One region of the Pseudoalteromonas sp. MelDa3 genome, then DNA from elsewhere that is predicted to be linked to it. Evidence: riboswitches for the same ligand, from Rfam matches in the RefSeq annotation. Region 1 holds a riboswitch; the other holds the start of a gene.
The links. A riboswitch is a leader RNA that binds a small molecule or an ion and turns the genes downstream of it on or off. The one in region 1 is predicted to bind cobalamin.
Positions count from the first base shown of each region.

Region 2: it holds a riboswitch for cobalamin, as region 1 does, so the genes downstream of both, CXF89_RS01620 (ABC transporter ATP-binding protein) here and CXF89_RS07165 (TonB-dependent receptor domain-containing protein) in region 1, are expected to answer to the same signal.

Region 1 covers NZ_PJBR01000024.1:24,198-40,548, forward strand. The annotation lists gene CXF89_RS07125 (ExeA family protein) at 1-157, opposite strand, end outside; gene CXF89_RS07130 (Lcl C-terminal domain-containing protein) at 323-841, opposite strand; gene CXF89_RS07135 (Lcl C-terminal domain-containing protein) at 851-2,500, opposite strand; gene CXF89_RS07140 (hypothetical protein) at 2,570-2,902, opposite strand; gene CXF89_RS07145 (DUF2982 domain-containing protein) at 2,925-3,629, opposite strand; gene CXF89_RS07150 (efflux RND transporter periplasmic adaptor subunit) at 3,876-4,928, shown strand; gene CXF89_RS07155 (efflux RND transporter permease subunit) at 4,932-8,030, shown strand; gene msrA (peptide-methionine (S)-S-oxide reductase MsrA) at 8,116-8,652, shown strand; gene CXF89_RS07165 (TonB-dependent receptor domain-containing protein) at 8,743-10,569, opposite strand; cobalamin riboswitch at 10,606-10,790, opposite strand; gene CXF89_RS07170 (type 2 periplasmic-binding domain-containing protein) at 10,833-11,639, opposite strand; gene CXF89_RS07175 (YajQ family cyclic di-GMP-binding protein) at 11,841-12,323, opposite strand; gene CXF89_RS07180 (VanZ family protein) at 12,476-12,829, shown strand; gene CXF89_RS07185 (ketopantoate reductase family protein) at 12,822-13,724, shown strand; gene thiI (tRNA uracil 4-sulfurtransferase ThiI) at 13,765-15,222, opposite strand; gene CXF89_RS07195 (TetR/AcrR family transcriptional regulator) at 15,547-16,239, opposite strand.
Region 2 covers NZ_PJBR01000006.1:13,981-30,331, reverse strand. The annotation lists gene CXF89_RS01695 (alpha-amylase) at 1-1,728, opposite strand, end outside; gene CXF89_RS01690 (tRNA1(Val) (adenine(37)-N6)-methyltransferase) at 1,885-2,583, opposite strand; gene srmB (ATP-dependent RNA helicase SrmB) at 2,659-3,885, shown strand; gene CXF89_RS01675 (BON domain-containing protein) at 4,157-4,477, shown strand; gene CXF89_RS01670 (PDZ domain-containing protein) at 4,889-5,140, shown strand; gene CXF89_RS01665 (mechanosensitive ion channel family protein) at 5,274-6,230, opposite strand; gene yaaA (peroxide stress protein YaaA) at 6,352-7,131, opposite strand; gene tal (transaldolase) at 7,357-8,307, shown strand; gene CXF89_RS01650 (DUF3545 family protein) at 8,510-8,698, shown strand; gene ung (uracil-DNA glycosylase) at 8,806-9,468, opposite strand; gene CXF89_RS01640 (cobalamin-binding protein) at 9,465-10,325, opposite strand; gene cobO (cob(I)yrinic acid a,c-diamide adenosyltransferase) at 10,325-10,924, opposite strand; gene CXF89_RS01630 (cobyric acid synthase) at 10,917-12,401, opposite strand; gene CXF89_RS01625 (FecCD family ABC transporter permease) at 12,406-13,410, opposite strand; gene CXF89_RS01620 (ABC transporter ATP-binding protein) at 13,412-14,224, opposite strand; cobalamin riboswitch at 14,387-14,511, opposite strand; gene CXF89_RS01615 (porin) at 14,579-15,511, opposite strand; gene CXF89_RS01610 (LysR family transcriptional regulator) at 15,678-16,351, opposite strand, start outside.

The DNA of each region.
Region 1 (16,351 bases):
CCACTTCGCCTGTTAATAATACAAAACCACCGTCTTCACCTAATCCATAGGTAAGGTGTGCTAAGGCTTCTTTATGTCGTTCACTTAAAAATAAGTAATGAGGGTTGGGCGAAATTGAAAAAGGTTTTTCATTCAGGCCAAAATAGCTTAAATACACCGTGATGTTCCTTCGTAATTAAATCACGGCCTATAATGGCAAAAAAACGCACTAAGTGACAACGTTGTAAGCGCTTTATTATTGAAATAACGTAAATTTATGTAAAACAAAAAAATGCAGCGGTTTTAAGGCTGCACTTTCATCTGTCTAATCTTAGTATGTAATTTACTCTTCGTAGCGAACTAACCGTAAATACACATTACTAGTTTTGGCATGTAAGCTATTCAACCCACTATCAAATTGATAAACCCATGCAGAGCTCATCGTGCTCACACCCGATGTATTTGACCAATAGTTTTGAAGCTTAGTACCAAAAAACACCTCTTCATTAATGCTCGGCTCGGTGCAACTGTGCTCTAAAATACTCGCCAACTCTTTAATGTTAGGCATTTGCCAATCATCGTAATCTGCGGTTGTATCATTTTTAGCACCGCGTAGTGCTTCTTGCCAAGTAAGAGAAGGTGTAGAGCCTTCGCAAAGTTTTGTATCTGTATTATAAATTTGCCCATAACTACAACGTTGCCACATAAGGCCTGTTTCGGTATCAGACACTGTGCCATCTGTATTTATGGTAAATCTATCTGTCGGCGTTGTGGTATCTGCACCGTCGTAGCACGTTTGCGCCGCTGCAATATTAAAGCTCAAGCTTATAGTTGCTAGTGCATAGAGTAATTTAAATCTCATTATTTTCTCCTAACGGCTTCTAACTAAACGAACATACGCAGTATTTTCTTTTGGATAAGCAAGATCGTTACCATCACTCATATCAATAATGTACGCTTGCGATAAACTTGTACCATCGGCTGCAGTTTGTGAAGTCCAATAACGTAAGTGGCTTAATGCACTTTCACTTGGCATATTGGGGAAAAACACCTCATCAATTAATATGCTTTGCCCTTGTTTACCATAATCAATTAAACCTAAAAGCTCTGTATAAGTAGGTAACCGCCAATTTGTACCACCACAAAAATCTAAGTTATTCACTTCGTTTATATAACTTTGTACTCCACAACTCGTATCATCCGGACAAGTTGAATTGGCTGTACTGGTATCGGTAAAAGTAGTATCGCCTAAATCCCAAAAGTAATGATTTTGCCCCTCACGCAAGCTTGTATTTGGCAATACTCCTGAGGATTCACTTTTTACTTCCCATACAAGTCCAGTAACATTATCGCGTATACAGGTAAAGTCACTACTATCATCACCAACTTCATCAGCAAACTGATTAAGTTTAGTGTAATCAAACGCTAAATTACCTTTACCAACCTTATCTAAGCGGTTTGCATAGCTATCGCGTCCAAGTTCAGCATCTTGCGCTGGAAAGTCATCGCTTTCACAGTTAATGCGTTGGGTGTTGTTATAGCACTCACCAACACCACTATCGTTTATAAGCCCAAGCGCTTTTGGTGATACATCAACAAATAAAGAATCTGTATCGGTGCGTCCTTTTGAGTCGGTTACCGTTACTTCAAAGCTCAACGTGGATTCAGTATCTACATCAGAGGCAAAAAATGTCGTTGTACATTGGTCGCTATTACTTAATGTTTCGCTATTACCGGTAAGTTGTTGCCACTTACACTGATAGGTATCGGTGACAGTTTCGCTATTCGTTGCATCAAGCGTTACTTCTTCAAACTCTTCGACATTTTGATCAGCGCCTGCATTTGCACCCACTAGTTCATTTGTTTTATTAAGCGTCATTGAATATTGAGTACTTGCCTCACCGCCCTCATCATCAGTGACTGTTAGCTGCCAAGATAAATTTACGTTACTTTCTAGTAATGGATGAGAAAAGCTAAGAGTTGACTCATTAAAGCTAGCAATATCTAAATCAGGACCTGATAGCAGTTGCCACAAGTAACTATCAATTTGGCCATTATCATCAGGATCGCTCGACTCAAGGGCGCTCAAAGTAACTGTGTCTTTGTATACAGAAGGAAGTGTTTCAGGAGATGTTTGGGTAACAACAGCAAGAGGAAGTTGATTATTAGAGCTCACTGAAATAGAAATGTCGTCACTAACAGCGCTACTACCGGTGCTTTGATAGCTTACTCTTAAGATTATTTCACTATCAGTTTTTACGTCAGGGGCTGTCAATGTTTGTTCAGCACCATCAAGCGGAAAACCTTCTAAGCTTGGGCCGCTAACTTGTTGCCATGAAAACGTACCATCAGCGGGGGAACCTTGTGCTGTGATGGTAAATTCAGTTTTTTCGATAATTTGTAAATCGGTTCCAGCATTAACAGATGTTTCTACAACTGTATTATCGCTATCACCGCCACCGCCTCCACACGCACTCAGCAAACCGCAAGAAATGAGGGGGATTAAAGCAAACGCTTTCATACGCAGCACCTTATTATGTCAAATAATTACTATAGTGTAATTACTAGCAATAAAGATGCCATTAAAGTACTACATATATGTATCTTGATGAATGCGTACAAACAACTTCGTACCGATTTTACTGTAATCTACTTTGTATTCACGCCCATCTAAAGCTTGAATAAATAGTAATTGTTTTTCTTCGCCAAATACATCTGGGCTTCCAACATAGACTATTTCTAAATAGCGATCTTTTGCATCACGGCGGTTTTTAGGTAACTCTTCTTTAAATGGCTCTAAGCCATGTTGAGTCACTTTAATTTTAGGATGAATTTCAGAGTTTACAATCACTAAATCATGCTTTTTATCTTTATGTATTATGGTGTTTCGACCACTTTTTAAAAAGGCTCTCTCTTGACTCATTTTTCTTTCCTACAGTCGCAGCTTAATTATTAATTTGCGACGCTATAAACTGACTAGGCTCGCGCTTCCACTTATTTAAGTTAGCACTAAATGCCCAAATATCTCTATCTAACACACTGGCTGGTAATAATAAATCGTAACCGGTTAACAGTTGAAGGTGCTTAGTCCTGTTAGCAAACATAGCTATAAGACCAGTATAGCTTATCCCTTTATGGGATGTGTAATGTGTATCTTCTATTAGCCATTCTGATGGGCAATTGCCATTTTTGCAATGTTTTTGAACAACTTGCATAAATAAATTACGCTGCTCTATTAATAATTTCCCTGCAATTCGAGGCGCTATGCTTGTTAAAAAGTCATCTATGTCGTTTACCTTTATACCAACCGCATTTAATTCTAAGTAATCAAAGCCATTTTCTACTTTGGGTATACCACTGTGATGAAAGTTACTATGAGGCATATACCAAGCTCCGTATTTATGGCAATAAACGAGCTCAGACTCATTTAATATAAGGCTATGATATGGCTCTTGAGTTTTTAAATATCCAATAAAAATAGCGGCAATACACAAGCTCACTAAAAATATTTCAAGTATGCTAATCTCACCCGGCCTCAGTAAATTAAACAACATAATAAAAACTAAACCAATTGCACCTGCAACAAGCACTTCAATTGCGTTTCGCGCACCTTGTGCCCGAAACTTAATGGCATTGTTAGATTTATCCATATTGGTAAAACACCATATAAAAAACAAGCATAATAACAGCCCAAATTATGACCTTTCTTGTTGTTATACATAAGTTACAGGTGGTTTTAAATTTCATACATTACCGCTTTTTCCTCAACAAAATAGGAACAATGAATAAATCTTATTTACTTTTACGCTTAACGCACAAATTTATGAGACACATAACCGTCTTTTCCCGGTCTTATTTCGTACAATACTTACAATTCATTTTCAGGTATGAAATCAATGTACTCAAGACAATCAGGTAAAGCACTTTTTCCATTTATTATTACGTTACTTTTAATATTTAGCGTTTATTTATATCTACCCGCTAGCCACGGCGAACAGGCCGATTTATCACAAATGTCTACTCAAGTAACAGCTCATACTGTTACTTCTCAGGAAAACGCAGTGATGATAGAAGCGATCGGTAGCGCGCGTGCAAACCAAGCAATCTATATAAAAAGTGCGCAAAACGATTATGTCACAGATATATATTTTAAAGACGGCGACTTAGTCAGTAAAGGACAAAAGTTAGTACAGTTACAGAGCCAACAAGAACAGCTTGCCGTTAAAGAGCTTGGCATTAACTTACGTGAAGAACAACGTCAGTTAGATCGCCTAACCGAACTTTCACGCTCGCAATCAACGGCAAAGTCGTTACTTGAAGAGCAGTTATCTCGTGTTGATGCAACAGAGGCCCAACTAGAAAGCGCTAAAACTAAATTAAACGAAATGACTATTAGTGCGCCCTTTTCAGGCCTGTTAGGTAAGCGTGAAATATCAATAGGTGCTTACGTAAGTAATACAACAATAATCACAACACTTGATGATATTAGTATTATTAAAGTTGACTTTAAAGTACCTGAAAAATATTTAGCACAATTAAATATGGGCATGAAAGTGCTTACGCAAAACGATGCCTACCCAGGACAAACATTTAACGGCAAGGTAACGCATATTAGCTCGCGTATTGATTCGGTTACTCGCAGTGTTGAAGTAACAGCAAGCTTTGCCAATAAATCAGGATTACTTCGCCCTGGTATGTTACTAAATACAGCACTTGAGCTAAGCAGCAACCAAGCTTTAATGGTGCCAGAAAAAGCGGTTATACCTTTGCAAGACAAACACTTTGTTTTTCAAATTCAAGATGGGATAGCTAATAAAATTGAAGTGCATGTTGCTAGCAGAAATAATGGCTGGGTTGCTATCGACGAGGGCCTAACTGATGGCGAGCAAATTGTTACTGAGGGGCTAATAAAAATTCGCTCTGGAAGTAAAGTAAGCGTAAAGGGGTAATACGTGAAAATTACAGATACTAGCGTCAAGCGCCCCGTTTTTGCCATTGTAATTAATTTACTGCTTCTTACTTTTGGACTGGTTGCGTTTACTATGCTGCCACTTCGTGAATACCCGGATATTGAAACGCCGATTGTAAATATCAGCACTGAATACACAGGTGCTTCTGCCGAAATTATAGAAACCAAAATAACGCAAATAATAGAAAATCGAATTTCAGGTATTGAAGGTATTAAAAGTATTAACTCATCGAGTCGTAATGGACGTTCAAACATTACCATTGAGTTTGATATTAACCGCGACATAGATGCAGCATCTAACGATGTACGCGAACGTGTAGCACGTGCACTTGATAGTTTGCCCGATCAGGTACGCCCGCCAGAAGTATCTAAATCAAATAGTGATGAAAGCCCAATCGCCTGGTTTGTATTAAACAGCGAAACAATGGACTCGTTACAGCTCTCTGATTACGCGCAGCGTTTTATTGTTGACCGCTTAGCCGTAGTAGATGGTGTGTCTAACGTACGTATTGGTGGTGAGCGCCAATACGCCATGAAAATTTGGCTAAACCGCCAAGCAATGGCTGCACGGGGTATTACCTCAAGCGATATAGAAAATACACTTCGTACAGAAAACGTTGAGTTACCGGCTGGCGAAATAGAATCTATAGATCGTGACTTTACCGTGCGTACTGCCCGTAGTTATAAAGATCAGCGCGATTTTAAAAACCTGGTAATTAAACGTGGTGATGAAGGTTACTTAGTACGTTTAGGTGAAGTTGCCGATGTACGTTTAGAAGCTGCCGATGACGAAAGCTTATTTCGTGGTAACGGGCGTAATATGATTGGCTTAGGTATTGTAAAACAAGCTAAAGCAAACACACTAACCGTAGTAGATAACGCACGCAGCGAACTTGAAAAAATCAAACGCAACCTACCTGAAGGCACTACAATTCAAGACAGCTACGATTCGTCTGTATTTATTAAAGAGTCTATCAATGAAGTTTACAGCACGCTTGCCATCTCTATGGGTTTAGTCGTACTCGTTATATTTTTGTTTTTAGGCAATATACGAGCAACGCTTATCCCTGCGGTCACCGTACCGGTCGCACTTGTTGGTAGCTTTATGTTTTTATTGGCAATGGGCTACTCAATTAACTTACTCACTTTACTTGCCTTAGTACTAGCCATTGGTTTAGTAGTAGATGATGCCATTGTAATGCTTGAAAACATTCACCGCCGTATTGAACTGGGTGAGCCGCCGTTACTAGCTGCATTTAGAGGCGCGCGTGAAGTAGGTTTCGCTATAGTAGCAACCACGCTTGTACTAATATCGGTGTTTGTGCCATTAGTATTTATGGATGGCCGTATAGGTGCATTATTTACTGAGTTTGCTATGGCGGTAAGTGCTGCCGTATTTTTCTCAAGTGTTACAGCACTGACTCTCGCACCAGCCTTGTGCTCTAAAGTACTTAAAGTATCAGACAAACCAAATAAATTTAGCCAATGGATGGACCGCCAGTTTACTAAAATTGAAGTAAGTTACCGTAATTCACTCTCCACCAACATAACCCGTAAATGGGGTTTAATGGTGAGCCTATTATTAGCTGGCTTTGTTAGTTACTCGTTGTTTTTACAAGTTCCTTCTGAGCTAACGCCAAAAGAAGATCGTGGCACGTTCTTTATTATGATGAGCGGCCCTGAGGGCGCAAGTTACGAAAATAACGCCGCTAATATGGCTAAAATTGAAGAGCGCTTAATGCCTTATTCGCAAGCCGGTGAGCTAAGTCGCGTACTTGTTCGAGTGCCTGGCTGGGGTGGCAGCGGCGGTGTTGCGATTGTGGGTATGGCCGATTGGGATAAACGCAAACGCTCAACGTGGGAAGTAATGGATGAAATAAGCGGTAAAATGCAAGAAGTTACCGATGTTCGTGCATTTGCCATTATGCGCCGTGGTATTGGTGGTGGTGGCTCATCTCGCCCAATTGAGTTTGTACTGCAAGGTAATGATTATGCACAACTTGCCGATTGGCGTGACCGTATAATAAAGCGTGCTGAACAAAACCCTGGTTTAGTAAGAATCGATCATGATTATAAAGAAACCTTCCCACAGTTTTTAGTCAGCATAGATAAAAACAAAGCTGCCGATTTAGGCGTTTCGGTATCTGATGTAGGCCGTACACTAGAAACAATGCTTGGCCAGCGCCGTGTTACGACCTTTATTGACCGCGGTGAAGAATACGATGTGATTTTAAAAGGGACAAAAGAAGATTTTACCAACCCTACTGATATTTCAAATATATACCTTAAATCACGAAGCGGTGAACTAGTTCCACTTGATAGCCTTATCAGCTTAAAAGAAGAAGCAACAGCATCGCGCTTAAACCGTTACAACCGTATGCGTGCAATTACATTAAGCGCCAACTTAGCCGACGGTTATACACTTGAGCAAGCGCTTAACTTTTTAAACGAAGTAGCCGCGCAAGAAAACGATATAGATGGCGCAGTAGATTACAAAGGTGAATCGCAGCTTTATTACGAAGGCGCATCAGCGATGACCTACGTATTTATACTTGCACTCACCGTTACCTTCTTGGTACTTGCTGCGCAGTTTGAAAGCTTTATGCACCCATTTGTAATTATGCTTACCGTACCGCTTGGTTTAATGGGTGCTATGTTTGGGCTTTGGGCTACAGGACTGACCTTAAATATTTACAGCCAAATAGGTATTGTTATGCTCATAGGCTTAAGTGCTAAAAATGGTATTTTGATTGTAGAATTTACTAACCAATTACGCGATAAAGGCGTTGAGTTTAGTGAAGCAATACTACAAGCGGCTACCCAGCGCCTTCGCCCAATAATAATGACCTCACTTACAACCGTTATGAGCTCTGTTCCTTTGGTTTTTGCTTCAGGCCCCGGCGCCGAAAGCCGTATGGTAATTGGTGTAGTTGTGTTTACAGGGGTTATTGTATCTACCCTGCTGACTCTTTTTGTTGTACCTGCTGCGTATTATGCTCTATCGAAAAATACACAGTCACCTGAGTTTTTACAACAAAAGCTGAATAAACAAGCTGCTGAAAAGCCTTTCGAAGAGATCTAATCTCTTTATTGCGCCGTAACCTTGTTGTTGCGGCGCATACAATTTATGCTCGCCTTTAAACTCCATATACATTTTAGGAATACTTATGAGCTCAACAACGCAAGTAGCAACATTTGGTGGCGGCTGTTTTTGGTGTATAGATGCAGCATTTAGACGTGTAAATGGCGTATTAGATGTGAGTTCTGGCTATACCGGTGGCGAAACCGACACCCCAACCTATAATTCTGTATGCTCTGGCACAACTGGGCACGCTGAGGTTGTTAAAATTGAATTTGATACCACTGTAGTTAGCTTTGAAACACTTTTAGCAATGTTTTTCACTTTGCATGATGCTACACAATTGAATCGCCAAGGTAACGATATAGGCACACAATATAGAAGCGTTGTTTACTATCACGACGAAGCTCAACTAAAGCAAACCAATGAAATGATAGCTCAACTGCAAAGCCATGTGAGTGAGCCAATTGTGACAGAAGTCAGCCCTGCCACCACGTATTATCCAGCAGAGCATTATCATCAAGATTACTATAACGAAAACCCACAGCAGGGTTACTGTAGTATTTTAATAGCACCTAAATTACATAAATTTGAAACCGTATTTAAAGAGTTCTTAGTTGACTAGCTAATTTGAGCAGTTAAATTGATTAGTTAAACTTAGCTACACATTAAAAAGCCCGACATAAGTCGGGCTTTCTAATATTAATAAATACCGTTAAAACTGGTAGCTTGCGCCTGCAAAAAAGCGACGCTCTGGCGTGTTGTAGTAATACACTTGACCCGTTGTAAAATCAGTATTTGAATCAACAGCGTTATACTCTTTATCAAATAAGTTTTCTACACGAAGCGAAACTTCAATATGCTCATTTACTTGATAATTACCCGCTAAGTTCCAAAGCGTGTATGACCCTAAACGCGTCACAGCACCTTGTCGGTCGCTACGGTATTGCATGTCTAAGCTCGCATCAAACGCACCAAACTGTTTTGCAAGTTCCCAATTAAATGTACGTTTAGCAACATTGCGCAGCTCTGCGCCCGTTTCTTCGTCTTCTGCACTTAAATAAGCAAAGTTAAGGTTGCTATCAAAACCAAAAAACTGCTGAGATAAGCTAAATTCAACCCCTTCATAACGTGCTTCATCAATATTAGCTAATGCAAAGTTTGCATCGTAATCAATTTTATCTTCTATATCGTTTCTAAAAATTGCAACATCAACTTGCGCAATATCAAAGTCCACACTCAAACCTAACTCACGGTTTACTGATTTTTCAGGCTGTAAATCAGGGTTACCATAAAGTGGGAAATATAAATCGTTAAATGTAGGGGCTTTAAAGCCAGTACTTTGGCTTATACGAAATGTTGCATCTTCAGATAAATGATAACCCGCAGCGGCTGTATACGTTGTTTCGTCGCCAAATTGCTCGTCGTCATCTTGGCGAACAGTTAAATTAGCTAATACTTTATCTGCATCGTAGTAAGCACCTACAAACACAGCAAGTACATCTCGGCTGTCTTCAACAAATAGTTGCGAACTATGAGATACATCATCGTTGTACCAATTAACACCACCACTAATGTTAAGCTCATCAGATAATAGGTATTGGCCGTTATAATCAATTTGTGTGCGTTTAGTTATAAAAGTACTTGTTGTTGGTCCAACTGAAAAATCGACATATGTATTGTCTGAATCATCCGTTGCTAGCGCTAAATCAATACTGTGCGTTTGGTTAGTGTAGTTTTTACTCCAACCTGCAGAAAGCTGATAGTTTTTAAAATCATCTCGTTCAATCGTACTGTCGGCTGGGCTAAAGCGGCTGTCGTAATCTGCGAAACCTTCACTGTATTGACCTAATAACTTAAAGTCGCCGTAGTGTGCATCAGTATAATTTACTTTAAAACCAAGATTTTTATTTTCATAGCCATCTTCATCTGGTGCTACGCCTTGCAGTACATCAAAGTTATCTGTTTTTTCAAAGCCTGCATTAAATGCTGTTGTTATATCGCCTGATTTTACAGAGCCTGCCACTTGATAATTTTGGTAAGAATCAGAACCAAACGTAGCACTCACAGATAAGTTATCTGATTCACGCGTTATAATGTTAATTACGCCAGCAAGTGCATCAGAGCCGTAAACAGCCGCGCGAGAACCCTTAATAATTTCAATGCGTTCAATACTATTTAGAGGGACATTATTTAATGCTTTTTGACCAAGTGTTGCTGAGCCCGTACGTACACCATCAATCAAAATTAGCGTATCGCCAGAGCCAGTACCACGAAGTGACACACCTGTATTTTGGCCAAAACCACCGTTTGGATTAACCTGAAAACCAACTCGAGTGCTTAATAAGGTTGGTAAATCGCGTACGTTGCTTGCTTCTATTTCTGCACGCTCAATAACATTTACACTTGCTAAAACGTCATTGATTGATTGCTCAAATTTATTAGCTGTAACGGTTATTTTTTCAATTGATTGCTCTGCGCCAAACACAGAAAATGAAAGCGCAGCAGAAATAGCAACGCCTAAAGTTGTTTTGTTTAACATGATGTCCCCTACCTTTGCCCACCGCAAAGATTTAAGTAAGTAAGATTGCATCAAGGCCGGTCTCCGGACTCAGTAAGCAAATCAAAATATGCAATACTTTACCGTTGCGGGGGCAGTGTTGGGCTTGTAGTCATCATGAAAACGCACCAACTTCCCGATTATCCTGCTAAAAAAATCATTACATGAAGTGGCTAGCAAGCACCTTGAAAATATGTCGCTATTGTGAGTATTTTGTTTACAAATGTCAATGGACGTCTATACAGCTAAAAACATTTAAAATGCAGTTGGGGGCTAGTATAGTTTGAAGAAACTCCATATTTATCAAGTAGCTTCTTAAGTTGTATTTGTGTAGTAGGTAAGCTTAGTATTTCATCCATTTTATTACTAGTGATCTTATTTGATTTAGAGTTAACTAAAAAGTGCGTTTTATAAACGGCATCTGGTACGTTACTTTTATAGAGTAAATCCATATTAAAAGTATTTTGATTTTTAAAATATTGGTAAGCAATATTATTTAAAACGCCTACTTCCGCGCGCTTTAATAGCAGCATTTTAACCACATTGAATTCATCAATGGTTAAACTTACTTGATGTTCCTCACTTAAAAATTCGGCATCGGTATTAAATCCAGCAAATTGATACGAGTACCCCAGAACCCCAACCTTTGTTAATGACGTAATGTCGTCAAAGTAAGCTTGCTCATTTGTATTTTCTTTAAGCGTATAAAGCTCATTTTTGGTAATGGTATAAAATTCGGTTTTTTCAATGTTTTCTTGCGCTGATAGTGGGATCCATTGCAGTGCCATTAAAAATAAAACATCAAAATTATTTTTTTCAACTGACAAAGCAAGCCTTTTTACAGGTAGAGAATTAAGTACGAAATTAAACTCCTGCTGTGCTCCGTTTAAAATCTTAATAAACTCAGGAGCAAAACCCTGTTTTTTTTGCGCATTAATAATAATGGGAAAGTAGCCATCTTCAACCAGTACATCAATATCAACTGTTTTTGATAAGCTTGGTTTGGTAAATGTAAGCAAAACAAATAACAAAAATAATTGATGACGTTTCATTTTAATACCTTCTAGTGTGAAGTACTTAATTGCATGTGATTAAATATAATAGCTTAAATATCAAAAAGGAGATTAATACATACGGGAGTATCTAGGCAGCAAAGAGGGATAATAGTGAGATATTTAAAAAGAGTAAGTAGCTTCAATCTGTCTGTAAGTATAAACAGATTAAAGCATGCTTAATTTAAAACTATTTATTAATTAATCGCGGAAATTTTTAAACTGAAAAGGTTGACCTAGCTCAGCACTGCGCACTACTTGCATAGCCTCTTGAAGATCGTCACGTTTTTTACCCGTTACACGTACTTCTTCGCCTTGGATAGCAGCTTGAACTTTAACTTTAGAGTCTTTAATGGCTTTAACTACTTTTTTAGCCATGTCCTTTTCGATACCTTGCTTTAAGCCAACGTTACGAAATACATTTTTACCTGCACGGGTAATATCTTGAAGCTCTAAGCTTGATACATCCATACCACGCTTAGATATTTTGTTAGCTAAAATATCAAATAATTGCATAACCTGAGAGTCTGCTTCAGCTTTAAGCTTAATTGTTTTGTCATTTAGCTCAATAGATGCATCAACGCCTCTAAAGTCAAAGCGAGTCTCTAGCTCACGATTTGCATTATCAACGGCGTTTTTAGCTTCGTTCATTTCTACTTCAGATACAATATCAAATGAAGGCATTGGTTTGCTCCTAACTATTTAATCTTAATTTTATGTGGTAATTATAACGCTAAAATTATAAATCTTTACATTTTTCTGCATCTTGTTCAGGTGCGATATTAAATTAGTTTGATATACTTGCGCCTCTTTTTTAAGCGATTTTAGGATTTGTCGTGACAAGGCGTGTTTATCAAGCAATTTTTTTAATCAGCATAGTAGCTTTTACCTTTTTATTTGCCAAAGAAATAAAAGGTGGCGTTGTAAATTTATTTCCTCATGTTGATAAAGTGGCCCATTTTGGGATTTTTTTTATACTAGCCATAATAATGGATAAAGCGTTTAAGCTTCCTTTATATGCGCAAATACTTTTATTGGCAGGTTATGGCGCCTCTATAGAAATAATGCAAGACGCACTTCCATATAGGCAAGCATCACTCGGTGATTTTTTTGCTGATTTTGCAGGTGCCGCAAGCTACTTTTTACTTAGAGTAATTTTTACACCTCGAAAAAAGAACCCGTATGGCTAATATTTTAATTGTCGGCGATGGTGCTATTGGCTTGTTACTTGGTCATTTTCTAAGTGCGTCGCATAATGTCAGTGTTTTAACTCGCAAAAGCCCAACAAATACCCGCTTTTATAGTCGAGGTAAGGGGGCATCTAAAAAAATTGACGCACAATTTATTACATTAAATCAGCTAAATAAAGCAGCTGAATTTGATGTTGTTTTATTTACCGTTAAAGCCTTTCAAGTACTTGATGCATTTACGCAAATAAAGCCATTTTTACCAAATCATTGCTCTGTTGTACTTTCGCATAACGGAATGGGTAATGTTGATGAGGTAAATAGCCAACTAAGCACTCACCAAGCACTCTACTTTTTAACTACAAGCATAGCGGGCTTTAAATCAAACCAATACATTGTGCAGCACACTGGTGAGGGACAAAGTGTTATTGGTGCTTGTAATGAATTAGCTTTTCAAAATAGCGCGCCAATAGCTGATATTTTTAAAGTGATACCCAGCCTAAAGTTTACTAATAACATTCAGCAGCTTCGTTTTGAAAAACTACTCGTAAATATTGCCATTAACCCATTAAGCGCTTTAAGTAATGTAAAAAATGGTGAGTTACGCGCACCTAAGTACAACGCTATAATTTTTAATGCACTCACTGAAGCATGCAATATAGCAAAGGTACAAGGGCTTAATATCCCATTGATTAAAGCACTTAATACCGCTTATAAAATAATGGAATTAACGTCTGACAATTACTCTTCAATGCATCAAGACGTAGCGCATTGCAGAGAAACTGAAATATCAGCTATATGTGGCTATATTGGCCAACAAGGTAAAATTTACGGTATTCCTACACCTTACAATGATGAGTTGTTTGTCAAAATTCAGGCAAAAAAAAGCGTGGTATAAACCACGCTTATATAAATTCTTAACTTTAAGACGACAAACCTTATGGGCGGTAAACTTTTACCGTTTCAAAGCCTTGTTCGTGCAGCATAAGTGCCTGTAGTTGGCTCATTACGCCTCTATCACAATATAAATAGTAGTCGGTGTCTTTTGGTAAATCACCAAACTTAGTCGCCAGACGGAAGAACGGTAAATGAACCACTTCAACATCGTCGATTGCAAGCGGTGCAGCTTCTTCTTCTTCTGGTGAGCGAATATCAACTACCACAGAGCCTACAGGCAAATCAGCAACCGATTCAGCTTCTTTAAGTTCTTGTTTGGCTTCTACGTCAATATCACGCACGTCCATTATACGTGCGTTGTTTACAACGGTATCAAGTACATCAAAGTCGAACTTTTCTTCTTCACCAAGAATAACGTCTATTTTGGCTTTAACCGTTGGCTTTTTAGAAATAACACCACAGTATTCAGGCATTGTTTCTGCCATTTCGGCCGTACCAATTTGACGAGCAATATTAATAATTTCTTGCTTATCGTGTTGAATAAGCGGGCGTAAAATAAGCGTTTCAGTAACACGGTCAATCACGTTTAAATTCGCTAATGTTTGACTAGATACTTGGCCAATACTTTCGCCAGTGACAAGTGCTTGAATGTTTAACTTTTGCGCAACCACACTCCCTGCGCGCATCATCATACGTTTAAGTACAACACCCATTTGACTGTTTTCAACGTTTTCTAAAATTTCAGCAACAACAGGTTCAAAATCAACCGTTACAAATTTAACTTTATGTGTAGAGCTGTATTTTTTCCATAAGTAGTAGCTTGCTTGCTTAACGCCAATTTCGTGCGCTGCGCCACCTAGATTAAAGAATAAAAAGTGTGTGCGTGCGCCTTTTCGAATCATTTGATAACTTGCTACGCCAGAGTCAAAACCACCCGACATAAGCGAAAGCACATCTTCTTGAGTTGGCAAAGGAAAACCAGCCATACCAAAATGTGTATGAGAAACAATGTAAGCTTTATCGTCTTTTACTTCTAGGCGTATTGTTACTTCTGGGCGGCTAAGCTTTACGCTTGCGCCTTCAATATGCTGATTTAATCCACCACCAACATAACGCTCTAAATCAGTTGAGGTAAAATCGTGTTGCCCTATGCGCTTAGCACGAACACAAAAGGTTTTACCTACAATAGTATGACCAACTAAAGCGATGGTTTTTTGATAAATATCATCAAGAGTTTCGAATTGTGTTTCGGTTACTTCAATAAATTGAACAATGCCAGGGATGCGTTTAAGGCTATCGATAAAATCAAGGCGAACTTGCGCGTCTTCAAGCTTTGTAACAACTGAAATGTTATCCCAGTTATTTCTTACTTGTACTTTTTCGTCAACACGGCGCAATACAATTTTAATGTTATTTTCTAACACTTTAGTAAAGCGTTTACGGACTGAACGGCTTTTAATGGCTATTTCAGGATGTAGTTTGACGATAAATTTAAGCATAGTTCACTCTTAGACTGCGGGAATTCGCGCTCCCAGGCATTTGGCGCGGGATTATAGCAAAAAATTCAGCGCCTAGGAAACAGCCTATTACTATCGATTAAACTACAGCTAGGGCCTGTTTATCTTTCGAGGTTAAATTTGCAGCAGTGTGTTTGGTATTTAGGCAAGGCAGAGCCTATGTAGTGTGGTTATTCCCCATAAATAGGCGATAACTTAGCATAAATACCAAACAAGCGCTGCCCAAAGGGTTCAGCCTAGGGGCGATTAACTCTTTGTTGCTTGGTTTTTACTTAGCCCACTAGGTTACAAACCTCGCGTCGCGATTTAATCGCCCCTAGATTGAACAAATTTTAATCCTGAAAGGTCAACAGGCCCTAAGGCTTGTTGCGCTAATTCAGTATATTTTTCACGTAGCAGGTTCATTTTATCAATGCTTTTATCGGTACTGTACGCTCTAAATAATGTAAGTACTTTTAAAATGCCATGATATATATCTTGCTCAGCAAGCGTACCACTTGGCCTACGGGCTTTAATATAAGGCGTCCAAAAACTAACCGTTAGCTTTAGTGTATGTGCTAAATCAATGACATCTTGCTCATCAATAGCAATCATTTCACTGTCGCGAAGTCCTAAAATAATTTTACGAACTTGCTCTAACAACTCTAACTGAAAATCAATATAAGCTTGTTTTAAATCAGCATCTCTAGAGAGAATATCCCCGAGATTATCGTAAAAAAAATGATAGCGCCACATCAGCTCAAATAACGAATCTAGGTAAGCCGTTAAATGATTAAATGCATCATCATCTTTATTAATAGGTTTAAAGTGAGTATTTAAATGATCGCGATACAGCGCAAAAATATGACGGATAATGTCTTCTTTATTTTTAAAATGATAATAAAGATTACCCGGGCTCATCCCTAAGTTTGATGCAATATGATTTGTCGTTATTGCACGCTCACCATTTTCGTTAAACAACAAAATACTGGTGTGTATTATTTTATCCTTGGTATTCATATGCTAATACTCAAATTATCTATAGGCTACATTACACTCAAAAGAGGTAAACAGTATAAACAAATATGAATCATTAAAACACTCCCACCATGGACTGACCTGTTTAAAGAAA
Region 2 (16,351 bases), on a different contig from region 1:
TGGCCAAACGTTCGTTGTCCAGTCGGTAGCAGAACCTTCTGCTTTGCTACTTTGCCCATTTTCTATACCATACCAATCAAGGTAGTTATCATTTGCTTTCCAAGGGCTTGTTGTGACATTTTTTAAATTGTTATGACGAATAGGCATTGCACACTCAAAATTACTTGTTTGGCAATTTCGACCAAGGTTTGCGTTTGCATAAGCGTGGTCAATTCCACCACGGATAAACATATCTTGTCCGCTTTGTGTTTGTGCATTAATAAAAATAACCGTTCGCTGCCAGTCACTTTCAGTGCTTGAGGCAGAACTGGTATTTAACTTGGCATTTTTATGAATTGCCATCGCATCCCAAGCGCCAATATTAAGATTAATAGTACCGTCGGAATTAACCGTTATAACCTCACCACTACAACTTTTAGCATCAGCTGACAGTTCGCCTTTTAGCACATTACAGTATTGCCCTGACGCCATATCGGTTTGCACAGTTGCACTAAGTGTTGAGTCTTCTTTGTTAATAGCCATATGACCCGAGCTACCTCGGCCAAATGAAATTTGATTATTTGTGTTATCCCACCAGTTTGTTACTGCCCAATTGTCGGCGGTGTTATTTCTAAAATCGACCCCGCCTGCAATATATGACCAGCGATGCTCACACTTCCAATTACTCGCAAAACACTCTAAGTTACCATTATTATGTACCGGTACATTTGGCCCACCAGCATCTGTATCACCATGAAAATCATAACTCGACATTACTTTTGGATAACCGTACGGATAAGCCAACATAAATACATTGGCTAAGTCATATAAGCGGCCATCTTCAAAGGTAATAACATTGCCAGCGCCGCCGTGCCCGCGCTGATTGTCGTGATTGTCTACAAAAACCACCGCAGAAGAGCTTGGCATAAAGCCCCACCCTTCGCCAAAATTACTCAGCCATGCAAGCGAGCCGTTTCTAAAAGTGTTACCAAGCTCAGTGCTATATTTAAATTCAGTTACTAAACCTGTGCTTAAATATTCAGAGGCACCAACAGCCTCCCCACCTTGATCGATCACTTCTTGAAAAACCACTGGCGAGCCATTTACTTTGGCCATTAAACTTTGGATATCGCTTGCTGCAACATGTTTAGAAGCATCAAACCGAAAGCCTTTTACGCCAATAGCTTGTAAGTCGTTAATATATGCTGCAATGGTATTTTGCACATAGTTTGAAGCGGTATCTAAATCGGCAAGTCCAACTAGTTCACAGTTTTGTACTCGGTAGCGATCGTTGCCATAATCAGAGTTATTAATGGTACAACTTTCATGAAAATCTTGTGGGCTATAAATAGGAAAGCTTTTATTACCAAAGCTATTTCCGGCTGTGCCTGTGCCACTTCCTGCTGCCATATGGTTAATAAGCGTATCAACGTAAATATCAACCCCAGCTGCACTACAGCGATTTACCATATCGATAAACTGTGCACGGTTTCCGCCACGACTTTGCAGTTCATAACTTACTGGCTGATAACGTGTCCACCATTGGCTTCCTGTAATGTGCTCATTAGGTGGCGAGACCTGTACTGCAGCGTAGCCTTTTGGTCCTAGGTATTGCTCACATTCTTGCGCTACATCTTGCCAATTCCATTCAAACAAATGTACAAATGTGGTGGGCGTAGCAGTCGCAATGCTAGGTAAGAGCAATCCTAGGCTTAAACCTGCGGTGGTGATTATTTTATTGAGTTTCATAGTGTGTGATCCAATTGTTGAGCGAGCAAAACAACTACTCGATGTTATTTACAAGTGGTTAACACTAGATTGGTAATTGATTAAATAAAAATTGAATACGTATGCATAATAGGTAAATTATCCTTTATTACTAGATAACCTACATAACTAGGCAATTTACATTTTCAAATAAAATGCTTTGCACAGGGCTATATAATCAGCAGTGTAGGTATTATCTAAGTTTCTAATACACAGGGTTGATGATTCTATATCGCTTTTTACGTAGCTAAATGTCATTAAACTGCGGCTAATATCTTTGTTGGGCGTGGATTTTACTTGGCAATGAGTATTTAAATAAAGCCCATTTTGAATAGCAAGCTCAATAAATAATGCGCCTTCAACGCTTGGGAGTATTAAGCTAAAGCGGGAACCACTATGGCTTAAATGTTTAAAGGCATTAATTAACTCTTCAAAACTTAATCCGTCGGTATGGCGTGCGGCATTACGCGCAGCATTATCGCCTTTTAAACTGTGATTAAAATACGGTGGATTAGAGATAACCACGTCAAATTTAACTTCACTACTAAAGCGCTGAATAGTTTGGTGCGTAATACTTATAGTTGGCCACGGACTATTAGCTACATTTTGTAATGCTTGGGTATAGGCGCTTTCGTCAATTTCTACCGCAGTTATATCAAGCTCATTACTGCGCTGCTTACACATTAGTGCTAGTAAGCCGGTGCCGGTGCCTATATCAAGTAATGACTTTACGCCGCTTAAATTAGCCCATGCACCAAGCAAAATGCCATCGGTAGAAACTTTCATTGCACAGTGGTCGTGTTCAACTTTAAATTGTTTAAATACAAAACCAGACATTTTTTCACCTTTTCATTCACCAAGCGCAGCATAGCGCGTATAATCAGGGTAATTGTCCCTTATTTTAGACACTCTATGCAATTTTCTGAATTTGATCTTGATAACAAGCTACTCGATGCCATTAATAAAATGGGCTACGAGACGCCAACCAGCATTCAACAACAAGCTATTCCTGAAGCACTACAGGGGCGCGATATTTTAGCATCTGCGCCTACTGGTACAGGTAAAACAGCGGCATTTTTAATTCCGGCTATTCAGTACTTACTGGATTTCCCACGTCGTGACCCTGGTTTTGCGCGCGTACTCGTTATGACCCCAACTCGTGAGCTGGCTTATCAAATTCATGAACAATGTGAACTGCTAGCTAAACGCACACACCTAAAAATTGGTGTAGTAACAGGCGGTATTAACTACGGCACGCATAAAGAAATTTTTGAAAAAAATAACGATATTTTAATCGCCACACCAGGTCGATTAATGGAATACCTAGAAACCGAAAACTTTCATGCTGAACATGTAGAAATGCTTATTATTGATGAAGCAGATCGCATGTTAGATATGGGTTTTAAAAAGGAAATGAGCCGTATTTGTGACGAAGCTAAAAATCGTCGCCAATGTTTTTTATTCTCAGCAACACTTGAAGGTGACAGCGTAGAAAGGTTTGCTGAAAAAACATTAAACGACCCAGCTCTATTAGAAGCCGAATCGTCACGTAAAGAAAAGGCTAAAATTCACCAATGGGTACATTTAGCCGACGATTATCATCACAAACTTGAATTATTAGTTAATACGCTAAAAAATCCTGACGTAACTAAAGCGATTGTGTTTGTTAAAACTCGCGAACGCTTAGAAACATTGATTGGCGAACTTACAACTAACGATGTAAAAGCAGCGTGGTTACGCGGCGAAATGCCACAAGACAAACGTATGAAAGCCATGGAAAACTTCCACAGTGGCAAAACAAGCATATTAGTTGCTACCGACGTAGCTGCACGTGGTATTGACGTATCTGATATCAGCCACGTTATTAACTTTGATATGCCGCGTACTGCCGACGTATATGTACACCGTATTGGTCGTACTGGCCGTGCTGGTAAAAAAGGGATAGCAATATCGCTAGTTGAAGCACACGATATTGGTATTTTATATAAAGTAGAGCGCTACGTTGAACAAAAATTAAAACGCCGTGTAATTAGAGGTGTCGAGCCACAGCATAAAGAAGCTAAGCCACCTGCTAAAAAGCGTAAAGATCCAGTAAAAATGAAAGCCAAGAAAAAGGCTAAGGTTAAAAAGAAAAAGTAACCTAAAACATTTTTATACTAAGCCGGCTTTTGTCGGCTTTTTAATGCAAGCTTTATAGCTCTGTCACTTGTACCTGTTACATATGTAACCCAAGCATGTAACTCATACTCATTTAAATGTAATTTTTGCCCACCTGAATTCCCACTTAATAAAATCCCCTTATATTTCATAGCGTTAATATTGGCACCGAAATTGTAACTACAAAGATAACCTAGCCGATGGAATTTCCATATTGTGGCTGCACTATTCACCGTAATGTAAGGATTAAGTTATGAACCGCTTCAAGTTAACTATCGCTTTAGTATCATTTTGTTGTTTATTTTTATTAGCTTGCGCTACAAAGGTAAGTGCAGCAACCAACATGGCCGTAGTAAGCAGTGTAGCCACTCAACCTAACTTACAACAAGCTATCACCAACACCCTACGAACTAATCCTAACCTAGCGTTAAGTGATATTCGTGTGCAGGTAAAAAATGGTGAAGTAGATTTATATGGTGAAGCACAAACTGGTTTTCAGCGCGCACTAGCTCAAAAGTTTTTAGAAAATATGGATGGCGTAAAAATCATTCGTAATAAAATTAGCGTTATTTAATACGCACCACATAAACTTATTTGTATAACTAATTCATAAGCGCGGCTTGTTACTCCAACACAAGCTGCGCTTTTTTATACCCTGTTTAAGGCGAGTTTAGCTGTTGAGTACAAAGATAAAATAAAACCTATGTAATGCAATTATTCCTCCCACCAAAGCGATAGCCCCACTAATACCAAACATACTACTGGCTTGGCTAATAGAACAAGTTACATCAGCATTAGTCACCATCCTCGTTTTAGTACAGCTATCTAAACAATTGAACCAACAGATCGTTTGGTTACTGTTTAACTTATAAATATAAGCGCGCAACTCTACGAACTTGTTATGCGTAAAAAGAAGCTAAAAATGACACCCTAATTTTTACACTATTGTTTATATTCAGTTTTTGTAATGCTGAAGAAGAGTGATTTGGATTTGATGCTAGCGTGGCTATCTCTGATTTTTAGCCTTGAAATAAACTCAGTTAATTTTGTAAAGGTTTACACAGGTTCTTCAGCCGATCGAGCGGGACTGAAAGAGGATGATTTAGTTATTGAAATAGATGGGGGTGCTATTCCAAAGTATGCTGCAAAGGTAGTAAAGAAGTCGGTGGATAAACACTACTTTTACTTATTAAACACTCCTATAGTCAGAGAACTGATCAGCATTGATATTCAATAGACACAACACTAGGTATTTAACTTTTGGCTAATAATCCGTTTATAAAAACCAACAGCGCAATTTTACTCTGTAAAAACGCGCTGTTGGTAAGTAACTATTTCCCAATGCTTTTGCCTAATGAGCTTTAACTAAATTACTCACTTTGGTTAGAGTCAGTCCCCTCACCACTGTCTTTATTTGATGATTGCTGGCTTATTTTATCGCTTATCATGGCATCGAGTTTTTCGCCGCCTTTAATACCAAAATCTAAAGTACGAATTGGGAATGGAATACTAATATCAGCTTCATCAAGTGCCTGCTTAACGGCAACAACACCTTTGTGGCGTACCGTCATAAAGTCAGGCTCGCCTGGGTATTTAATCCAAAACCATACCAGTAAGTTAATGCTGCTGTCACCAAAACCTTCGGCGTATACTGCGGTTTCGTCTTTACGTATTACGAAATCAAATTCATTTATTTTTTCGACGATGACGTCTTTTGCTTTTTCTATGTCGTCGCCGTACGAAATACCTACGGGTACCTCTATGCGCCTAACACCTAAAGTGGTGTAGTTTTTTAGTACGTTCCTAAATAATACTTTGTTTGGTACCAGTATTAACTGCCCGTAAAAGCTCTCTATTAGCGTGTTACGTAGGTTTATAGAATGTATTGAACCAAACACATCATCGGTTTCTATTACGTCACCTGTTTTAAATGGCTTACGTACACCCATTGCTATACCAGCAATTAGGTTTTCGGTCATGTCTTGAAACGCAAAACCAATGGCTAAACCCACAATACCCGCACCAGCAAGTAACGAAGTTACGGTGCCTTTTAGCCCAACAAAATCGAGCGCTATAAATAAACCTATACACAACACAATAACTTTAAAAATTGACGCCATTAAGTCGGCAATTTGTGTTGAGTCGAGAGAGCGGCGTAATATGTTTTTCATCAGCTTGCCAGCAAAGCGCGCCAATATTGAAAACACAATTGCGATCAGTATCGCAACTATAAAATTAGGGATATGGCTTATTACAACATCAAACCACCCTCCGAGCTTTTCTTCTATTAGTTTTTCGGCTTCGTCAATTGACGGAATGCTGATCATTTTATTTGCACCTATTTAATTAGTGTTCTCATTAATATTAGATGAGATTGCAAATATAACGCCAACATCAAAAAAGCCATGCAATGCATGGCTTTTAAATTTTTTATTTAAGCTTATAAACCTAATTTTGTTCGTCGCGCATAAATACCGGCTCAAGCTCTTTAACTGTTGCCTCAGGGCTAAAGTAATAACCTGCTACCTTAAACTCTTTAAGTTGGCTTAACTGCGTTACTTTATTTTCGATAATGTAGCGCGCCATCATGCCGCGTGCTTTTTTAGCGTAAAAGCTAATTACTTTGTATTGACCGTTTTTACAGTCTTTAAAGTGTGGGGTAATAATTTGCGCATTTAATGCTTTTTTATCTACCGCTTTAAAGTATTCGTTTGAAGCAAGGTTAACTAAGTATTGCGCGTCTTGTGCTTTTAATACGTCGTTTAGTTTGTTCGCTATTACGCTGCCCCAAAACTCGTATAAGTTTTTGCCACGCGAGTTTTCAAGCTTGGTGCCCATTTCAAGACGGTAAGCTTGCATTAGATCAAGTGGTTTTAATAACCCGTATAAACCCGAGAGAATACGCAAATGGTTTTGTGCGTAATCAAGCTCGCTAGCTTTAAGCGTACTTGCATCTAAACCGCCATATACATCGCCATTAAAGGCAAGTGCGGCTTGTTTAGCATTATTTTGTGTAAACGGTTGTGCCCACTCGCTAAAGCGCGCAGCGTTAAGTCCAGAAAGCTTATCGCTAATTTTCATTAAACTGCCAATTTGCGCTGGTGTTAGTTCACGGCATACTTTCATGAGCTCTTCGCTGTGCTCTAGTAATTCAGGCTGAGTGAACTTGTCTGTTGCGGGTGGCGTTTCGTAATCAAGATTTTTTGCAGGTGAAATAACAGTGATCATAGTTAGCTATTGACTTGTAATTTATTTAGTGTCAATTTCAACATTAAATGAAACGAAAAGCACGTTTTGTTTAAATAAATCCTCTCTTAATAACCCATGCATTGCCGTTTTTTTATTGATAAGGACATAAGACCTATCAAGCATTGTCACACTGTTGCAGTATGGATTGTATATATTAAGAGTGATTAGATTTTTCTTTTAACTTGCTTGGAATGAGGAAAGCAAATGACTTCAGCTCTACAAAGGCTAAAACAACATTCATCTATTGTGGCCGACACTGGTGATATTGAAGCTATTAAAAAGCATCAACCAGAAGATGCAACTACAAACCCGTCACTTTTATTAAAAGCGAGCGAGATTGAAGCATATAAGCCTTACCTAGATAAAGCTTGGAGCTACGCAAAAGAAACCGAGCAAGAGCCTGCTAAACAACTTGAACTAGCATGTGATTACTTTGCCGTATTACTTGGTAAAGAAATTAGCGAGATTGTACCAGGTTATATTTCTACTGAAGTAGATGCACGCCTTTCGTTTAATACACAAGCTACAATTGATAAAGCACATACCCTACTTAGCCTTTACGAAAAAGAAGGTGTAAGCAAAGACAAAATTTTAATTAAAGTAGCGTCTACGTGGGAAGGTATTAAAGCCGCTGAGCAGCTAGAAAAAGAAGGCACTAAATGTAACCTTACTTTATTATTTAGCGATGCCCAAGCTCGCGCGTGTGCCGATGCAAACGTATTTCTAATTTCGCCATTTGTTGGTCGTATTTTAGATTGGCACGTTGCTAACGGTATGGAAAAACCAACAGATCCGCTACAAGATCCAGGTGTTCAGTCTGTACGCAGCATTTTTGAATTTTACAAACGCCATGACTACAAAACAGTTGTGATGGGTGCAAGTTTCCGTAATACAGGCGAGATTATTGCACTTACAGGTTGTGACAAGCTAACTATTAGCCCTAATCTTTTAGAAGATTTAGGCAACCTTGAAGGCGCACAAGAATATTTGCTTGAAAGCGATGTTCCACAAGAGCCAAAACCAGAGCCACTTACAGAAGCGCAGTTCCGTTGGTTACATAACCAAGATGCTATGGCTACTGAAAAACTAGCTGAAGGTATTCGCTCTTTTGCTGATGCACAAGAACAACTAGAAGCGCGCTTTAAAGCAATGTAATTTGCTATAATCGTGTTTTAAAAAACGTCGCAATAGCGGCGTTTTTTTATGCCTAAAATACGCTACTCCTCTATATAATCTTCGTATAAACCTTCATCAACTCATCACATCCCCGTAACATAACTGTCACTTTTTTGTTCTATTTTAGTTATGCCTGTGGTATAGGTATTCTTGAGGTCAATAAAATCAATAGGAGAAGTTCATGGATAGCCTAAACGATATATTAGAGATATTAGAAGGACCAGATACAACAAGGAAAACCTCCCAGAAAAATAAAAAAAGAAAATGGCGTGAAATAGAAGCAATAAAAGACAAACAACGCCTACGTAAAGAACTACAAGAACTAGACTACTTTGCAGACAGTATTGCGATTGAAGAGCTCGATTTTTAATTCAATACGCCCCAACTAAACAAAAAGGCTTCCATAATATGGAAGCCTTTTTTAATGCGCTGAAAAGAGCTGCATGAGATAAATTTATTATTCAGAGCCCAGGTTATTTACACCTGCCAGTTAATCTGTTTTTCATCTTGGGCTTGTAATAGCTCATTCGTTTTTGAAAAATGCTGACAACCAAAAAAGCCTCTATGCGCCGAAAGCGGCGATGGGTGCGGCCCTTTTAAAATATGATGGCGAGCGCTATCTATGCCTTTACCTTTTTTTTGTGCATGTGCACCCCATAAAATAAATACCACACCTTCGCAGTGCTTATTAATATGCGCTATTACATTATCGGTAAATTGCTTCCATCCTAAATGCTTGTGAGAATGCGCTTGCCCTTGCTCAACGGTCAATACTGTATTGAGTAGAAATACACCCTGATCTGCCCAACTTTGCAGGTACCCGTGTTCAGGAACAGCAAAACCGCTGATATCGGTAGCTAACTCTTTGTACATATTTTTAAGCGACGGCGGCAGCTTTTTTACATCAGGCAATACCGAAAAACACAAGCCATGCGCTTGCCCTTCTCCGTGGTATGGGTCTTGTCCTAAAATTACAACGCGGATGTCATTTAGTGCTGTGGCATCAAAAGCACTAAATACTTGAGGTTCAGGCGGATAAACAGCAACACCTTCATTGCGGCGATTAGCCACATACTCTAACGTTTCCTGCATGTAAGGTTGCTGTAATTCACTTTCTAAAAATGTAGCCCAATCGCTCATTGTGTACTCTTAATCTGTTTACGTGATGCGTCTATTTTATCACACATATCCGCGAGTCCATCTAGCATCCGCGGAGTAAAACGATGTAATAAATCAGCATTTACGCTAATAAATTGATCGTTTTTAACTGCTGGCACTTCTGGCCATTTTTGCCAATTAACAACCGGCTGTGGTGTTTTTGATTTTTCATCAGGGATAATAATAACTTGTGGCTTAGTAACAATGACATTTTCGATACTAATTTGCGGGTAATCTGTAACGCTCTGTGCAAATACATTGCTTACATGGCATGTTTCAATCAGTTGGCTTATCCATGTATTTTTACTTACTGTCATCATGGGCTCAGCCCATAACTGATAAAACCCGGTAATATTTTTTTTATCTTGTTGGTTTTTAACAATACCATTTAGCTTATGTTTAAATGCATTTGCCGCTTGCTGGCTTTGCTTAATGTTCCCTGTAAATTCACCAAAAGTAAGTAATTCATCGGCTACACCAGCGATTGTGGTGGGATTACTCAAATATACTTTTATACCCAGGCGCTCTATTTGAGCTAAATCTTCGCTTTGATTTCCGCTTTTCCACGCAATTACTAAGTCAGGTTTAAGCGCCAACACTTTTTCAAGTGAGATACCGTAATAACCGCCTATGCGCTCAATACTTTTAGCCTCAGCAGGATAGTCGGCGTAATCAACCGTGCCCACAATATTATCGCCCGCTCCTATGGCAAATAGGTTTTCGACTATATGTGGTGCAAGCGCGATTATGCGCAGTTTTTTAGAATCCTTGGTCTGCTCTGCAAGTGCATCACCCAATACACTAAAAAGCAGCAGCCCAATAAAAAGCGCTTTAAACATTAGTAATCAAACCCTTCTAGCGCTTTTATGCCTGAGTCGAATGCGTGTTTTACATTACGTACTTCGCTTACGGTGTCGGCAAGGTCGGTTAAAGTACGGTGCGCTGCACGCCCGGTAATAATAACTGACTGCATTGGCGGGCGGTTATTAAGCGCTGTTACCACTTCATCTAAATCAACGTAGCCGTAGGTCACCATATACGTAAGCTCATCGAGTAATACTAAATCAATACTGCTATCTGCAAGCATGCGTTTTGACTCTTGCCATGTTGCTTGGGCGGCTGCGGTATCGGCTTCTTTATTTTGCGTATCCCAGGTAAAACCGGTGTTCATTACAACAAACTCAACGCCTGCACCTTGTAATAAATTACGCTCGCCACATTCCCATGTACCTTTAATATATTGGCAAACGGCTGCTTTTTTACCATGCCCTACGCAGCGTGCTACAACGCCAAAACCCGAGGTTGATTTACCTTTACCATTGCCGGTAATTACCTGAAAAATACCTTTTACATCTTGTGCTGCAGCAACGCGCGCATCCACTTGTTCTTTTACTTTTTGTTGGCGCTGCTTGTGCTTATCGTTGTTTTGTTCAGTCATTATTGTGCCCTTCATAAATCGAGATAATTTGCTGTATATTTAAATGCGTTTCGCACATGGTTGCTAATCGTTCTAACTGCTGCTCGCGATGAGTGGCAATACTAATTGGATTAATTGAGGCGCTTGGTTTTACCCATTTTAAAATTTGCGATGTAGCATCGGCTTCATCAAATAAACCATGTAAATAGGTGCCCGCAATGGCGTTATCATCGCTAATAAAGCCATCAAACGTAAAACCATGTGGGTGGTTTTCATCAAAGGTTAAAAATGGCTTATCAAGCGCTGCACCTTGGCTAATTCCTGCATGTATTTCGTAACCACTACAGGGTGTTGATTGGTTATTTAAAAGCAGTGTAGCGGTTATTTTAGTTAATACTTTTTGTGCTGTCAGCGTGGTTTCAAAGTCGCATAGAGCAAGCCCATTCACTTGCTTTAATGACGACTCAATACCATCGGGATCGTTGATTGTATTGCCCAGCATTTGCATGCCGCCACAAATGCCAAGTACTTTGCCACCATAGCGTAAGTGGCGCTTAATTTGAGTGTCCCAGCCTTCATTTTTCAAAAAATTTAAATCGCCCAGCACATTTTTACTGCCAGGGAGAATTATCAGATCAACGTCTGGGATCGTTTGGGTATGGCGCACATAATTTATATTAATGTTTGGGTGCAAACGCAGTGCATCAAAATCGGTGTGGTTACTAATGTGGGGAACAAGTAGCACTGCAATATTAATTGTGGCGTTGGTTACGTTATTATCAATTGCAACAGCGTCTTCAGCATCAAGCGCGAGGTCGTGCAAATAAGGTAATACGCCAAGCACGGGTTTGTTTGTGTATTCTTCAAGCCAATCTAGCCCGCCTTGCAGCAAACCTACATCGCCTCTAAAGCGGTTTATAACAAAGCCTTTTACACGCGCCTGTTCTGACTCGCTTAACAACGCAAGCGTACCTACCAAATGTGCAAACACACCACCTTTATCAATATCGGCAATAATAATGACAGGACAATCTACCTCTTCGGCGTAACCCATATTGGCAATATCGTTTTCACGCAGGTTTATTTCAGCAGGGCTACCTGCCCCTTCAACAAGGAGTAAATCAAAGCATTTAGCTAAGCGGTTATGTGAGGTTATTACTGCATCCATCGCCACTTTTTTATAGTCGTGATATTTACCCGCTTCCATATTACTAATGGCTTTTCCGTGAATAATCACTTGTGCGCCCGTATCGCTATTAGGTTTAAGTAAAATAGGATTAAAGTCTATTTCGGGCTCTACTTTAGCTGCTATTGCTTGCAAAGCTTGCGCACGACCAATTTCGCCACCATCTTTTGTTACTGCGCTATTAAGTGCCATATTTTGTGGTTTAAAAGGCGCAACCTTTACCCCTCGCTTAGCAAATACCCTGCAAAGGGCTGCAACTAGGGTACTTTTACCTGCGTCGGAAGTAGTGCCTTGCACCATTAAGGTTTTCATGGAATTACACCCTTCGCTTTCTAAAAAACAATAAACTCAAAAAGAACACGCTACCAATAGCAGCGGTTATAACACCTACGGGCAATTCTTGGTTTTTTAGCAATGAGCGCGAAAGTACATCAACCCACACCATAAATGTACCGCCCACTAAGCTGGTTACTAGCAATCCCGCGATGGTGCCTTGGGATATAAAAAAGCGCACAATGTGCGGTACCATTAATCCTACAAACCCAATACCACCACACATAGCTACCAGCACAGCGGTAATTAATGAGCTCAAAACCAGCATAAGTATTCTAAAGCGCTGGACCCTAACACCTAATGTAATTGCGCTTTCATCGCCAAGTAACATGGCATTGAGCTGCCTTCTATAGCTCAGCATTACAAACGTACACAATGTAATTACCAATAAAGGTAACCAAAGCGTAGCCCACTGCGCACGAGCGAAGCTGCCCAGTGTCCAAAATAAAATAGCGGCTACCGCCTGAGGGTCGCTCCAATAAAGCAACAAGCTGGTAAACGCACTAAATAAAAACGACAGAGCAACACCAGCTAATAACATTGATTCTACCTGTGCACTTTGCTGCCTACCTGCAATAAGTATTAATAAACTCATAGCGAGTAAGCTGCCCAGCAGTGCTGCTGCCGATAGCATAAAGCCTGCGCTAATGCCTGCTAATGCCATAAGTAACACCACACCAAATGAGGCACCCGACGATATACCAAATAAGTAAGGATCGGCTAAAGGGTTACGCGTTACCGTTTGTAAAATAAGCCCCGCAATTGCTAAACCAGAGCCAGCTAAAAAGGCGAGTAATGTGCGTGGCATTCTTAGTTCAAAAATAATACGCGTATTAAAAGACGCATCATTTGAGAGTAAAAAGCTATTAAGTACGTCTTGAAGTGAGGTCTCTACTGCACCAAAACTAAGTGCTGCAAATAAGCTAAATAAAGCAGCTGCAGCACTTATAAAAAGCGCAAATGAGTGGCGATTATTAACTGCGCTCATATTATTTGTAACCATAAAAGTAAGTGATATGAGGGATGCTATTTCCCGACTTCGATATTTGCGGGTGGTCATTTACTTGGGCGCAGACACCAAAAACGTCGCCTAACATGCTTTCGGTTAATACCTCAGTTGGCGTGCCTGTATGCGTAATTTCACCATTTTTAATAACCACTAGTTCATCGCACATTGCAGAGGCTAAGTTTAAATCATGAAACGATGCAAATACCGTTACACCCAACGATTTAGCAAGCTCCATAACCTGTATTTGGTATTTAACATCTAAATGGCTAGTTGGCTCGTCCATTATTAACAGTTGAGGTTGCTGGACTATGGCGCGGGCTATCAAGGCACGTTGCTTTTCACCGCCTGAGAGCGACTCAAAGCTTTGATCACTATGATCTTCCAACCCGACTGTATTGATTGCTTGAATGATTTTTTGTTTATCAATGTTAGTTATTGAGCTAAATAGCGATTTATGAGGCGTAAGCCCAAGTGCAATAACATCAAATACGCTTAAGTTAAATTGCGAAGGTGTTTCTTGAAGTACCACAGCGACTTGCTTTGCATAATCTTCACTTTTAAGTTGCCAAATATCGTGGTTATTAAAAGTAACCTGCCCTGATATTGGCCGGTTAAAACGATATAAACAACGCAGCAAACTCGACTTACCCGCCCCATTTGGGCCTATTAAACCCACAAATTTACCTGGCGATATTTGCAAATTAATATTATTTAAAATGCTTTTATTGGCAATCCCCCACGAAACATTTTTAACGTTAAGTAAAGGCGTGTTTAGCGCTGATTTAGTGTGCAACAGTGAGTCCTTGGTAGGCGTGTACTCACTAACAATACAGCTAACAATAACTAGTGCATTAATAAAAATGAGTAAACCCGCTCGTTAAAAAATTATACCAATCTATTTAGATATAGAACCTATTAAGCGATAAATTTAATTCGTTAAATTGTTCAAATATTTATGCTGATTGGTATTGCTCATTTGTATCTGACTTAAAGCGTTGTACTAATTACAGTTACGGGAATAGTTGAGGATTTGCACCTCATTCCAAATGAGGGTCTATTATGGGCGGGTAAATAATTTAAAGCAAAAAAAACCGCGCTCAAAAGAGCGCGGTTAAAAAGAGAGTGTTTTAACTAATTTAGCGAATAGTTAAAACTTGTATTCCATACCTAAGCCTACGTAGTCTTGGTCAACGTTGTTGTCCATATCGAAGCTTGAATAAAAACCAAATACTTTAATATTTTTATTTAATTTGTGATCAAGACCAACTGAAATTGCTGACTTATCGTCGCTGTCGTCAAAGTCCATATCTTGGTATTGCACTTTAAATGTGTTGTTACCCATGCTGTAAGCAGCATTTAGCAAGTAACCATCCGCTTCTGCGCTGCCATCTACTGCTTCTTGTGTTTGGTACATTGCGCCCAATTTAAAGTTTTCAACTTTACCTTGGATTGATGCACGCACTACGTCGTAGCCATTTACTTCACTATCGGCTGCAATAGAGGCGTATACCGCGCTCTTTTTAAGTGCCACGTCACCGTATGTCACCGCCATTGAGTAACCGTTATCAGCGTCTACATCATCTTCAGCTACAAAAGTAGCAAGTACTTTAAAGCCTTCGTATGAGTTTGATGAATAACTAACTGTATTTCCTAAGCGGTTTTCACCTTTAAATACATTTTTAATGTCGCCTTCAAGATCGTTAAATAAATCTAACTTACCTTGAGATTGCTTAAGCGCAGTATCGTTACGACCAATTACAACCTGACCAAACGCACCTTTTAAACCAACATATTGGTTACGCGCAGAAATATTGTCGTCGTTATCGCCTTTTGAATCAGCATCAGACACATCAACTTGAAACTCAAACTTATATACCGCTTCTAAACTATCATTTATTTTTTCAGAACCTTTAACACCAAGACGAGATGCATTACTTTTTATCTCGGTAAAAGACCCTTCGCCATCATCAGATGATTGCACTGTTACATTCGCTTTACCGTAAATGTCTACGTCGGCAAGTGCATTAAAAGATAAACCACTTAATAGTGCTAAGCATAAGCTCGATTTTACAAATTTCATGTTATTTCCTTGGATAATCACAAAAGACTAATTTTCAAAACTGCTGCATTTTGTCATTCATAAATGACAGTAATATTACAACGGAAATATTAATGTCTTTTTTTGTTAATAAAAATGCATTAAATGTGAAATCAAAATAACATGAAAGCCTAGTAAGTGGTCGTACTTACTTATCTTGCTTTAATGACAAGCTTGGCGTCATTTTCGAAAGTAAATTAACTAAGGTTTCTATTAGCTCTTTTTGCTCGTTGTCTCTGTGATACGCTATAAATACGTCTCTTGAGGTGTTTTCTACCCCTTTAACATGAAACAACTCACCTTTTTCTAAATGCCCTTCAACCAATACTTGAGGTATAAATGCACTACCACCACATTGCAGTATTAAATCAAGTGCAATACGTCCCGTGCTGGTTCTAAAGTAAGGTGGCGTTTTTCCTGTAAACTGACGCGCATGCCAAAGAGAAAAAGTAGTTCCCCAATCAACATACACATATTGATTATCAAAAAAGTTTTCGTTCGTTGCGGTGTCGTATCCGCTTACTGGAATGATTGGCAACTCACAAATTCGCTCTACCACTAATTCATCTACTTTTGGCGGATCAAATAATATTGCCAAATCGAGAGTACGCTCTAATAAAAGTCGAGTGCTCTCTTGTTGTGCTTTAACTTCTGCAACCAACGACACGCCCGGCATCGCCGATACAATATTTGTTATACCAAACTGTAAAAAAGCATCCCAAATATTAGGCGTTCCTGCTAAGCTAATTTGCTTATGCATATTGTCGGCAAGTGCAACATCGACTTTGGCGCGCTGCATGCCCGTAATAATCATTTGTGCGT